Regions from separate parts of the Hypnocyclicus thermotrophus genome, predicted to be linked through region 1. Evidence: riboswitches for the same ligand, from Rfam matches in the RefSeq annotation. Region 1 holds a riboswitch; the other holds the start of a gene.
What was found. A riboswitch is a leader RNA that binds a small molecule or an ion and turns the genes downstream of it on or off. The one in region 1 is predicted to bind glycine.
Positions count from the first base shown of each region.

Region 2: linked by a shared signal. The riboswitch ahead of EV215_RS04800 (ACT domain-containing protein) and the one ahead of EV215_RS04220 (alanine/glycine:cation symporter family protein) in region 1 are both predicted to bind glycine.

Region 1 covers NZ_SOBG01000003.1:139,804-146,887, forward strand. Annotated here, with positions in the region: gene EV215_RS04205 (glycerophosphodiester phosphodiesterase) at 1-403, shown strand, start outside; gene EV215_RS04210 (hypothetical protein) at 414-776, opposite strand; gene EV215_RS04215 (GGDEF domain-containing protein) at 872-2,089, shown strand; gene EV215_RS04220 (alanine/glycine:cation symporter family protein) at 2,118-3,464, opposite strand; glycine riboswitch at 3,587-3,646, opposite strand; glycine riboswitch at 3,649-3,722, opposite strand; gene EV215_RS04225 (peptidase U32 family protein) at 3,769-4,983, opposite strand; gene dnaB (replicative DNA helicase) at 5,010-6,344, opposite strand; gene lonC (Lon family ATP-dependent protease) at 6,445-7,084, opposite strand, start outside.
Region 2 covers NZ_SOBG01000003.1:258,886-265,969, forward strand. Annotated here, with positions in the region: gene EV215_RS04775 (hypothetical protein) at 1-215, shown strand, start outside; gene EV215_RS04780 (TetR/AcrR family transcriptional regulator) at 295-876, shown strand; gene EV215_RS04785 (efflux RND transporter permease subunit) at 878-3,448, shown strand; gene EV215_RS04790 (outer membrane lipoprotein-sorting protein) at 3,460-4,191, shown strand; gene EV215_RS04795 (hypothetical protein) at 4,204-5,286, shown strand; glycine riboswitch at 5,365-5,442, shown strand; glycine riboswitch at 5,445-5,504, shown strand; gene EV215_RS04800 (ACT domain-containing protein) at 5,615-5,893, shown strand; gene EV215_RS04805 (PFL family protein) at 5,916-7,084, shown strand, end outside.

The DNA of each region.
Region 1 (7,084 bases):
TATAAATATTGAATTAAAGTTACCCTCTTTTTTAAATAAACATAAATTATTCGCAAAGATAATTATAGATTTTTTAAAAAAAATAAAAAATAAAGATAATATAGTGATTTCTTCTTTTAATCATAATCTTTTAAATGAAATTTTTTTATTAGATAATACTATAAATTTATCTCCTATTTTTGCTAATGAAATGGATAATTTTAATAAATATATTGATTTTAATTTTGTTCCCTACTCTATTAATTTATCAAAAGAGTATGTTTCAAAAGAAATAGTTGAATTTCTTCATTTTAATAATAATAAAATATGGGTTTATTCTACAAATACTATTTATGAAGAAAAATTTTTAGAAAATCTAAATATTGATGCAATTTTTTCTAATATAATAAAAAAATCCGACTAAAAAGTCGGAATTAATTTCTTATTTTTAATTTTGTTTTTTCATTGTGTTTATTTAAACTACGATATTTATGTATTGCTGTATTAGAAAATCTAAAAATAATATTTTTTATATCTGAATTATTAAATATTTCATTTACTTTTGGATTGCTTAATAATTTATCACTTATTTTATATTCAGTATCGTCGTTAGGTAAGAGTTTAATATCTTCATATTCTACCTTTATTTCTTCTTCAAATATTTCATTAAGCATTAATGAAATAATTTGAGAGAATATCTTTAATACTTCTACGGGTTCTTCTGCATTATTAAGTTTGTTTCTAAATTGATGTTGATAGTTTTTTTCATATTGAATAAATGAATATTGACTTGACATAGGCATACCCTCCTTATATTATATGGTAAAATACCTTTTATTAATTATACATTTAATTTTTTTTGATTTCAAATTTTATTTACGAGGTGAGCATAATGAATTCTAAAATCAAATTTTCTTTTTTACAATTTTTTATAAACTTTTTAATTGTTTTTATTATTCTTTTTTCTTTATCTGGATTATTTTTTTGGCAAATTATAGATACTCAATTTAATTTATATAAAAAAAATATTATTTTAGAACAAAAAAAAGATATATATTTTATTGAAAATTTAATAAAAAATAAAATTATACAAATTAAAAATGATATTAACTACATATCACAACTATCTAATAAATCAAGTATAATAAAATTTATAACTCTAAATAAATATTATACATTAAAAAATAATTCAAAAAAAAATTTTATTATATTTTCAAAAGAAGATATAACTATATATTTTGATTTAGAAACTTTTTTTAAAGAATTATCTGTATATTTTGAAAAAAGTCAGAGTCAAATTTATTTTTTAAATAAAGATGGAAATTTTATTAATAATAATATTTATAATTTTAAAACACAATTTAAAGAAGAATGGGAAAAAATTAATTCTTATGAAAAATCACAATTTGAGACACAAAATGGAATTATTAGTAGTAAAAAAATTGATAATTCAAATATATTCTCTAATAATAATTTTAATATAATATATTTAGTTTCAAGATATAGTTCAAATTATCTAACTAATACACTAAATAATTTAATATTTAATAAAACAACTATATATAGATACACTTTAATTTTTATTTTACTTTTATCTCTTTTGATTTCATATTATATATCAAAATCAAATAAATTATCTTATGAACTTAAGAAAAATACTGTATATGATGCTTTAACAGGAGTATACAATAGACAAGGTGGAATAGATATTTTTGAATTAAATCGTAAACTTTTAAAAAGAAGTAAAGATTATATGACTTTATTTTTTATAGATATAAAGAATTTAAAAAAAATAAATGACGATTATGGTCATAGTGAAGGGGATTTAGTGTTAGCAACAACAGGTCAAATTTTATTAGAGTCTATTAGAGATTCTGACATAGCTTTTAGAATGGGTGGTGACGAATTTGTTATTGCATTATCACGATGTAGAGAACCTCAAGCAAAAATTGTCTATAAAAGAATAAAATCTAAATTAGAAAATTTTAATACAAAAAATAAAAAAGATTATATTTTAGAGTACAATATGAGCAGTATAGAACTTTCACCTTATAGTCTTGATGAATTTGATGATCTTATAAAAAATGCAACTTCAATTAGTAATAAATAAAAAGTTCTCCTAAAATTAGGGGAACTTTTTATTTGTTTACATAACTATATTTTAAATTATTAAAATACATATTTGTTTCGTTTATTATAATTTTTCGTAAACCTAATATTGCTATTAAATTTGGAATAGCCATTAATCCATTAACAATATCTGCTAATATCCAAATCAAATCTAATTTCAAATATGGACCTATTGCTATCAAAATTATAAATATATATTTATATCCTTTTATACCTTTTACACCAAATAAATACTCTGTACATCTTTCACCATAATAATTCCACCCTATTATAGTTGTAAATGCAAAAAATATTAATCCTAGTAAAACTACTATTTCTCCAAAATTATTTAAACCAATAGAAAATGCGTATCTTGTTAATTCTGCACCTTTAAGTTTACTAGTCCACGCACCAGTAAGAACCAGTATAAGCCCTGTCATAGAACAAATAATAATTGTATCAAAAAATGTTCCTGTCATAGATATAAGACCCTGTCTAACTGCCGAATTTGTTTTAGCTGCAGCTGCAGCTATTGGCGCAGATCCAAGCCCTGATTCATTTGAAAATACTCCTCTTGCAACTCCACTTCTTAATGCTAATATAAGTGTAGAACCGGCAAATCCTCCAAATGCTGCCGTTTTAGTAAAAGCACTTTTAAATATAAGCCCTATCGCTCCAGGTACTTTATCAAAATTCATTATTATTACTATCAAAGAACCTAATACATATAATATTGCCATCACAGGTACTACTATTTCTGCTACTTTTGATATACTTTTTATTCCACCAAGAGTTACCAATGCTACTAAAATTGTTAGTATTATTCCTACAACTGTTGGAGATACTTTAAATAATATTGTAGAAGCAGTTGTAATTGCATTTACTTGTGCAAAAGTTCCTATCCCAAAAAATGCTACTGCTATTCCAAATATAGCAAACATTTTTGCCAATACTTTATTATTTAATCCATTTTGAATATAATACATTGGACCGCCAGACATCTGTCCATTTTCATCAATTTTTCTATATTTTACTGCAAGAAGTCCTTCAGCATATTTTGTAGCCATTCCAAAAAATGCGGCTAGCCACATCCAAAACATAGCTCCTGGACCACCTAATTTTATTGCAGTTGCTACACCAACTATATTTCCTGTTCCAACAGTTGCTGATAATGCAGTACAAAGAGCTGCAAAACTAGATACATCTCCCTCTTCTTTATCATTATTTTTCATAAAAATATACTTTAATGCTAATGGTAATTTTAGTATTTGTAGCAAATTTAATTTTACAGTTAAATATATCCCTGTTCCCATAAGTAAAATAAGTAATGGTGGACCCCAAATTATTGAATCAATTTTGTTAAGTAATTCTAACATTTTTCCCTCCTAAATATGTTTATTAGAATAAACGATTATAAATAAAAAAAGGCTAAATATAATTATTTAGCCTCTAAAATTTAACAACTATAAAAATATTATAAATACTATAATTGCCAAATCCTCTGTCCTTTTACCTGAGAGTGTTACTCCTTCGGTGTCCTTTTGGATCTCTCCAGAGGCTCGTCCAATATAGGTCCTTTTACCTGAAAGATTTACTTCTTCGGTGACTTAAAAGTTCTCTCCCTATACCTTCAACCGTATTCTATTATACGGACAATTATACTAATTTTTTATTACTGTGTCAAGATATTTTTTGTCGTATCATATCCATTACATTTAAATCGTTTTCTAGTGTTATTTTTACAGTCATGTTAGGATGTGCTTTATTAATTTCTTCTCCAGTTTTCATGTTTATCATTTTAGGTAATATTATTTTTTCTATTTCACTAGATGGTTTTACTACTTCTAATTCTTCCCCAACTTCCAATCTATTTCTTATTCCCAATATATATTCATTATTATCTAATTTTTCTAAAACTTTTGCTACCAATTTATGTGTTTGACTATATGAATTTCTATCGTTATAATTTTGAGCACTTTCATCTGGCGTTCCAAAATAAAATCCATGCGTATATAATCTATGACTTATTGTCTGTAATTCTTCTAACCATTTTGGATTATATTGATAATTTCCACTATAATAGCTATCTAATGCTTCTCTATATATTTTTACAGCATTTGCTACATAATATATCCCTTTCATTCTTCCTTCAATTTTTAAACTATCTACTCCAATATCAAGTATTTTATCAATAAATTCTATTGTACATAAATCTTTTGAATTAAATATATGTGTTCCTGTCTCATCTTCATATATTGGATAATATTCTCCTGGTCGCTTTTCTTCAACCAAATTGTAGTTCCATCTGCACGCCTGTGCACAATCGCCACCATTAGCATCTCTTCCTGTCATATAGTTACTTAATAGACATCTCCCTGATATTGATATACACATTGCTCCATGTACAAAGGCTTCTATTTCAATATCTGGCACTCTATCTCTTATTTCTTTTAACTCTTCTAGTGAAACTTCTCTAGCAAGCACTACTCTACTTGCACCAAGTTCTTTCCACATTTTTACTGATCGCCAATTTGTATTACTTGCTTGAGTACTCACACTTATTTTTAAATTACTATTTTCTTTTACAAGTTGAAATACTCCAAGGTCAGCTACTATAACTCCATCTACTCCTACTTCATCTAAAAATTTAATATATGGAACCATCATATCTACTTGTTGATTATGAGCTATTATATTTAATGTTACATATATTTTTTTCCCTATATTATGTGCATATTCAACTGCCTCTTTTATCTCCTCATTTGAAAAATTATTACTTCCAGATCTTAGATTAAATAATTTTCCACCTAAAAAACATGCATCTGCTCCGTAATGAAATGCCATTTTTAATTTTTCCATATTTCCAGCAGGTGCTAATAATTCCGCTTTTTTCATTTTTTTACCCTTTCTAAATTTTAAAGTTATTTAATTTGTGCTGTATAATCTGCAAATTTTGTTATTTCATTAAAGTATTTTAAAGTTATTGTTCCAACAGGTCCATTTCTTTGTTTTCCTATAATTATTTCTGCTAAACCTTTATCTTCACTATCTTCATTATAATATTCATCTCTATACAGAAATACTACCATATCTGCATCTTGCTCTATTGCTCCAGAATCTCTCAAATCTGATAACATTGGTCTTCTATCCGCTCTTTGCTCAGGAGCTCTCGATAACTGTGATAAAGCTATTACAGGTACATCTAGCTCTCTCGCTATACCTTTTAATGATCTTGAGATATCAGAGATTTCCTGTTGTCTACTTTCTGTTCTACCAGATCCTTTTATCAATTGTAAATAATCTATAAGTATCATATCTAATTTACCTGCAGCTTTAAGTCTTCTAGCCATAGCACGTATCTCAAGTACAGTAACATTAGGTACATCAGCTATTTGTATATCTGTATTAGCTAATTTCCCAGTAGCTAATGCTATATGTCCCCATTCATCTTCTGAAATAAATCCATTTCTTATTTTATTTAATGGAATTTTTGATTCAATTGCTAATAATCTTTGAAATATTTGAGAATTTGACATCTCAAGTGAAAATATTAAAACTGATTTATTTTCATTTAAAGCTGCATTTAAAGCCAAATTAAGTACAAAAGCTGTTTTTCCCATACTTGGCCTTGCTGCTATTATTACTAAATCCGAAGGATGAAATCCAGAAGTCATTTGATCAAATTCTTTAAAATTAGACGATATACCTGTAGTTGCACCACTATTTTTTACTACTTTTTCTAGTCTTTCAAATTCTTCATTTACCAAGCTACTTATACTCACTACTTCTTTATTTTCTTTAGATTCAGAGATTTTAAAAATAAGACCTTCTGCTTTATCTAAAATACTATCTACTTCTTCATATCCTGTTTGTGCTAATTCTACTACTTTATTACCTACATTTATAAGTTCTCTTAATATTGATTTTTCTTTTACAATTTTAGCATAACTTAAAATATTAGCCGCTGTAGGCACCTCATCCAATATTTCATAAATAATATTTTCTCCACCTATTTCATCAAATCTATCCATTTTTTTAAGTGAATTTATTAAAACAACCGGATCTATTACTTCACCATGAGAGTAAATATTTAACATTGCTTCATATATGTACTTATGTGATAATTTATAAAAATCATTAGGTCTTAATATGTCTATAATATCTGATAACGCATCTTGTTTTAGTAAAATACCTCCTAAAACAGATTTTTCTGCCTCTTCACTGTAAGGTACACGATTTAAACTTTCTACTTCCATTTCTCCTCCATTTATTTTTTCTTAGAATATATAAGGAGATATCATTTCAAAATTTAAATTATTACTAATTAATATTTTGAAATTTTTATCTCCCTTTTAATTAACTCAATTCTTTTATTACATCATCAATTGTTTTAACTAATTTTATTTCTATATCTTCTATATGTTCTGGTACATCATTTTTATTTTCATAAGGAACTAATACTTTTTTCATTCCAAATTGTTTTGCACCATAAATTTTTTCAACTATTCCACCTACTGGTTTTATATCACCTATCAAAGATATCTCTCCAGTTATAGCAACATCTTGTCTCATTGGTAAATTTTTTAATACTGATATAATTAGAGTAGTTATAGCTGCGCCCGCTGAAGGCCCATCTACTTTTCCACCTCCTATTATATTTATATGAATATCATATTTTTCAGTATCTAACTTTGTATAATTTTTAGCTACTGTTAATGCATTAAAAATAGAATCTTTTGTCATAGAACCAGCTGTTTCATTAAATCTAACTCGTCCTTTTCCTTCTTTATTTTCAAAAATAGCTGCTTCAAATTCTATTAAACTTCCTAAATATCTATACACTCCTAAACCAAAAACTCGTCCTATTTCTTTTTTGTCTTTTCCTTTGTTACGAGAAAATCTATTTAGTCTATTTATTTTTATTATTTTTTCTACATCATTCATTTTTATTATAAATTTATCACTTTTTTTATTTTTATAATTTTTATATAATAAA
Region 2 (7,084 bases), 120 kb from region 1:
TATCCTATTTTGAAAAATTAAAATATATTGAAAAATCAAAAAACAAAGAGAATTCAAATATAAAAAAAGAGAGTATGATTTTTTACAGAGATGTTGAAAACGAATTTTATTCAAAAGAATATATAAAATTAACTATTAATCATGAGAAATTTTCTCCAAATATAAGCATTGATATAGGTATTCCACTTTCTACATCTGATATAAAACTTTTATAACTACCAAATAATTTGGTAGTTATATTTTTATTGTTGACAAACCGACTGTTCTGTATTATAAATATATTGAGGTGATTTTATGAAAGTAACAACACGTCAGTTAATTATAACTACATTTTATAAATTAATAGCCAAAAAAGGCTATGATAAAGCTAGCTTAAATGACTTGGTAAAAGAAACTGGCTTATCAAAAGGTGCTATTTATCATTATTTTAATACCAAAGATGATATATTTATTGCTACAATTGAGTTTTTATTCGAATCAATGATGCGCTTTGATTTTTTAGATATTGATAACATTACAAAAAAAAATTATAAATTAATACTAAAAAATATTGGTAATAATATTTTAAATTTTGGACAAGTTGACCCTTATTATTCAAGATTTCAATTTGAATTTATAAATCAAGCATTTAGAATAGCAATAGTAAAAGATTATTTAATAAAATTTCTTCAAAAGTATCTAGAATTTTTCAATTCTTTTTTTGATCACCTTTATAAAAAAAATATTATTTCAAAGAAAAAAGATCATGAAATAATTAAACAATTATTTTTTATGATGCTTGATTCTATGGTCTTATATAAAACATTAGATATACCTTTTAATTTTGAAAAAAATTGGGAAAAATTTATAGATTTAATTTTAAATGAGGAGGATTAAAATGCTTGAAAAGTTAGGGAAATTTGTCATAAAAAAATATCGTTTAGTTTTATTATTTAGTTTCATTATCACAGTTATTTCAATATTTTTTATTACAAAATTAAAAATGAATATGCAATTTATGGATTTACTTCCTAAAAATGACAATTCAGTTATTATTTATAAAAAAGCTCTTAAAAATTTTAATAGTTTAGATTCTATAATTGTCGGAATTAAAGGGAACAATAAAAATGATATTGAAAAATTTTTAAATGATGTCCCTAAAACATTGGAACAATGGAATGAAATAAAAAGTATAAATTATGCTCAAAATGATGAATTCCTTTTAAAAAATGGACTTATTACACTCAAAGAAAAAGATTTAAAAGATTTAGTGCCTCTTCTTTCTTCTAATTCTATAGCTGAATTCATAAAAAGTTCTAATGATAATTTTGAAAAAACATACATAAATTCATCTGATTCAGAAAAAATTAATAAAAATAGTAACAAAATAATTTTTTTGCTTAATTTTTTAAAAGACTTTTTAACAAAAGCAAATAACGGAACCTTAAATAATAAAGATACAAAAAGATTTTTTAGAGGAAATAAATATTTCATTTCTCCTGATAACACTTTAGGTATATTTATAATTAAATCTGCTATAAGTATAGATGATATTATTGAAGTTACAAATTTTATCAACAAATTAGAAGCTTATCTAAATAAAGAAGGAAAAAAATATAATGTTTCTACTTCGCTTACTGGTTCTCAAGTAATTTCAAGAGATGAAATGATAGTTAGTACAAAAGATATGAACCTTACTTCTACTTTATCAATAATCCTTATGCTTTTATTATTTATTATTTCATTTAAACTAATACGTTATTCTTTTCTCGCTATTATCCCTTTAATAATGGGAATTATATGGTCAATGGGAATAACTTATTTGATATTTGGTTCATTAAATATGTTAACTGCTATGATGGGTGCTATTTTAATTGGACTTGGAATTGATTATTCAATACATATTATATCTGTTTTTTTAGATGAAAAAAAATCAAAGGAAAACTTAGAAACAAACTTACTTAATGTATATAAAAAAGTAATAAGAGGTATTATTACTGGTTCTATTACTACTAGTATAGGTTTTATAATGTTTAGTTTTAGCAAGTTTCCTGGGTTCAAAGAATTTGGTATTGTCCTAGGAATAGGTATTATTTGTACTCTATTAGCTGCTATTTTTACACTTCCCGCATTACTTATGGTATTTGGTAAAAAAAAATTAAAAGTCAAAACTAATAAACCTATTTATATCTTGGAAAAATTGGAAATTCCAGTAATTAAATATAAATATATTACTTTAATCATTTTAATAATAATAATTTCCATTTTATCTATTAAATCTACAAATTTTAAATTTGAAAAAGATATGATGAAAATAGAAGCTAAAGGATTGAAAAGTATAGCATTAAATAAAGAAATTATAAAAAAATTTGATTTTACTTCTGATAACTCCATTATAATTAATAAAAATTTAAAAGAAGCTCAATCTAATTATGAAAAACTTGATAAACTAGCTAGCGTCGGTGAAATTTCTTCTATTGCACAATATCTGCCTTCTATTGAAAAACAAAATAAAAGATTAGCTATTATAAAAAATATCAAAAAAAGCTCTTTAATAAAAGTTGACAATAATATTTATGAAGATAAGCTTATTGAAGAGCTTTATAGGTTAGAAAATAATATTATTGAACTTTCTGACCTTAGCTATGTAAGTGGAGACATAAAAATAACTAATAAATGTGATGAGTTTATTAACTCAAATATAATATCAAATATTATTGATAATCTAGACTCTAAAAATATTCAAAAATCTCAAATAAACTTTTTTAAATCACTTAAAACCCTTATATTAAATCATAACGAAAATATAATTACATTAAACGATATTCCAAATAGTATAAAAAATGAATTTGTTGGTAAAAATAATGAATTTATAACTACAATTTATCCTAAACACGACTTATGGAATGAAGATTTTCAAAAAAAATTTTTAACTGAAATAGATAATGTTAATAAAAATAATAGTGGTACCGCTAAAATATTTATTAAAGTTGTTGAAGCCGAAAAAACTGAAGGAAAAAAAGTTCTTATTTATACTGTTATTGCTATATTTATAGTTTTATTATTTGATTTAAAAAGTTTTAAATATGCAATATTTGCACTTCTTCCTATGCTTATAACTATACTTGCTATATTAGGAATAATGGGATGGACTGGTTTTAAATTTGATGTTGTAAATATCATTGGTATTCCATTAATTATTGGTATAGGTGTTGATGATGGTGTTCATTTAATTCACCGATATTTGCAGGAAAAAGATTTATTAATTACATTTAGAAGTACTGGAAAAGCTATTACACTAACTACTCTTACCACTGTATTTGCCTTTGGTACTCTAATGTTTGCAAAATATCGTGGCTTTATTGGTTTTGGGTTTTTACTCAGTTTAGGAGTAACTCTTGCATATTTATTTACTTTATTTTTACTAGTTTCATTAATTGCTATCTTCGATAAAATAACATTTAAATAGGAGGCTTTAAAATGAAAAAATTTATTTTTATGTTTCTAATAATATTTTCAATAACTACCTTTTCTAAAACAACTATAAATGAAATATTAAAAAATATTAAAAAAAACAATAATTATAATAGTAGTTTTCAAATATCTACTATGAAAATAGAAAAAAATGGAAAAATAACATCTAGTATGATTTTTGAGTCATATTCAAAAAAAATAAATAATAATACTTTCCAATTAATGAAATTTACTTCTCCAAGTAGATTAACGGGTACATCTATACTTTCCAAAAATGGAAATACATGGTATTATAATAAAAGAACAAATAGAGTAAGACTTTTATCTAAAAGTGCGAAAAATGGAAACCTTATGGGCTCTAGTTTTTCATATGATGATATGGATTTTGATTATGAAAAAGATTTTAACTCTATTTTATTAAAAGAAGATAAAAAGTATTATTATTTAAAATTAGTTCCAATAGATAAAAATAAAAAGTATAGTTATATTATTTCCAAAGTAAATAAATTTAATTTCACCGAAGAATTGATAGAATATTATGATAAAAATAATTTTTTATACAAAAAATTAGAAATAAATGATTATACTAAAAAAGGTAATTATTTAATTCCTAAAACTATGAAAATGACTGATATTATAAATAATAAATCTACATATATTATTTCTGATATCTCTACAATAAAATTAAATATAAATATTAAAAATACTTTATTCTCAGAAAAAAACTTAAAAAAATAAGGAGCGTTAAAAATGAAGAAAAAAATAATTTTATTATCAGTATTTATGTTAATTTTTTTTAATGGTTTTGCTACTACTTCTCTTAAAACAAAATTAACAATAAATAATTCAAAAATTAAAAATTTAGAAAGCACCTCAAATAGTAAAGCTAAGTTTTTTCTTTATAACGATGATTTTGAAAACAGTTTAATTGATATTGAATATTCATTGTATACAGAAAATAATTCAAAAAATAATAAAAATTCTCTTGATTTAGCAAGAATAAAATTAGTTCAAAACAATATAGAAATTATTTTTGGAAAAACTAGATTAGGTTGGGGACAAGGTTTTAATTTTAATCCTATTGATATTTTCAATGAAACTCCTGCAGGATCTGCATTTGATTCTAATTATGAAAAAGAAGCTAGAAATAGTATAACTTTTACTAGTTACTTACAAAATGATGATAGCTTAGAGTTTGTTTACGCTGGGAATTATAATAATAATTCTATTTCTAAAGATATCGAATATGGAATAAGATATAAACAATTTATATTTAATACTGATTTTGAATTTATATATGCAAAAAGAGGTAAAGAACTAAAACCTTATGAAACATTAATTCCTAGTGATATATATGGTGCTTCTATTAAAACAACTATTCCTTATATTAATTATGGGTATTGGATAGAAGGAAACTATAGTGCAGCTGATAATATTTATACTTTTATTACAGGTATCGATAATTATTTTTGGGAAAATTATTATTTCAATATTGAATATTATCAAAATGGGTATGGAAAATCAGATAAAAATTTTTATGACAACAATGATTTAAACAAAATAAATTATAATATACCAATCGGAACAGATTATTTGATTCCATCATTCAAATACGAAATGAATGAATTATTTTCTACTACATTTTTTTCATTTATAAATATAAATGACCGTAGTTTTACTATTGGAAATAGCAGTGATTATTATTATAATGATTTAATTAGTTTTAATCTTACTGAATTTTTCTTTAATGGAGAAAAAAATAGTGAATATTATTTAACAAAATCTACTTATGGAGATTATGGAATTTCTTTTACAATAACAGCAGACTTTTAAAATTATTAATTAAAACTGTTAATGTATTTGACATTTTTTAATTAATAAAGTAAAATATATCAAAATTTAATATCACGGTTGAAGATATAGGGAGAGAACCATAATTTTGGTCACCGAAGAAGTAATACTTTCAGGTAAAAGAACCTATATTGGACGAACCTCTGGAGAGATCCAAAAGGACACCGAAGGAGTAACGCTCTCAGGTAAAAGGACAGAGGATATTTTTAAATTAGTTATTTTTAAAAATATCTTTTCTTTTTATTTGGCAGTTTTTTAACTGCTTTTTTTTATAGGCAAATAACTTTAATATATTTTAGGAGGAATCACTATGCAAGGAAAAATAGTTATAACTGTAATTGGCGATGATAAAGTAGGAATAGTTTCTGAAGTATCATTAAAACTTAAAGAATTAAAGTGTAATATTATCGATATTTCTCAAACAATTTTTGAAAACGAAATTTTTGCTATGATTATGTTAGTTGAAATAAAAGATTCTACTTTTGATTTTAATAAAATAAAAGAAAAATTAAAATTATTAGAAGAAAAAATAGGTGTAAAAGTTTATGTTCAACATGAAGATATTTTTAAAGCTATGCATAAAATTTAATAAATTTATTTAGGAGGCAAAAATGCACATTTTAGCAAATTCAAATGAAATATTAGAAACAATTAAAATGGTTGATATGCAAAATCTCGATATAAGAACTGTTACATTAGGTATTAGTTTACTTGATTGCATAAATAGTGACCATAAAAAAACTTGCGAAAATATATATAATAAAATATTAAAATATGGAAAAAATTTAGTAAATATAGCTGATGCCGTCTCAAATAAATACGGCGTTCCTATTGTAAATAAAAGAGTTTCTGTTACTCCAATTTCAATAATTGCTGGTGCTACTGATGCTGAGGATTATACTGTCTTTGCAGAAACTTTAGATAAAGCTGCAAAAGATATTGGAGTAGATTTTATTGGTGGATTTTCTGCTCTTGTAGAAAAAGGATTTACAGAAAGCGACTTAAAATTAATAAATTCTATTCCTAATGCTCTGACTGTTACCGAAAGAGTTTGTTCCTCTGTAAATGTAGGATCTACAAAAGCTGGAATAAATCTTGATGCTGTTAAAATGCTTGGTAAAACAGTAAAAGATTTAGCTTATAATACAAAAGAAAAAGATGGATTGGGTGCTGCAAAATTTGTTGTATTTACAAATGCTGTAAGTGATAACCCCTTTATGGCTGGTGCTTTTCACGGAGTTGGTGAAGGTGAAGTTGTATTAAATTTAGGAATTAGTGGACCTGGCGTTGTAAGAGCAGCTCTTAATAAAATAGATAAAAAAGCTGATATTAGCGTAATTACTGAAGAAATAAAAAAAATAAGTTTTAAAATAACAAGAATGGGAGAATTAGTAGGAAAAGAAGTTGCTAAAAATCTTGGTGTTGAATTTGGAATAATTGATCTATCACTTGCTCCTACTCCTGCAATTGGGGATAGTGTAGGTAATATTCTAGAAGAATTTGGATTAGAGTCTGTAGGTGCTTATGGAACTACTTTAGCTCTTGCTATTTTGAATGACGCAGTGAAAAAAGGTGGTGCTATGGCTGCTACTAGAGTTGGGGGATTAACTGGTGCTTTTATCCCTGTAAGTGAAGATCAAGGAATGATTGCTGCTGCTAGTAAAGGTTATCTTACTTTAGAAAAACTTGAAGCTATGACTTGTGTTTGTTCTGTTGGTTTAGATATGATAGCAATACCTGGTGATACTCCTGATTATGTTATATCTGGCCTTATAGCTGA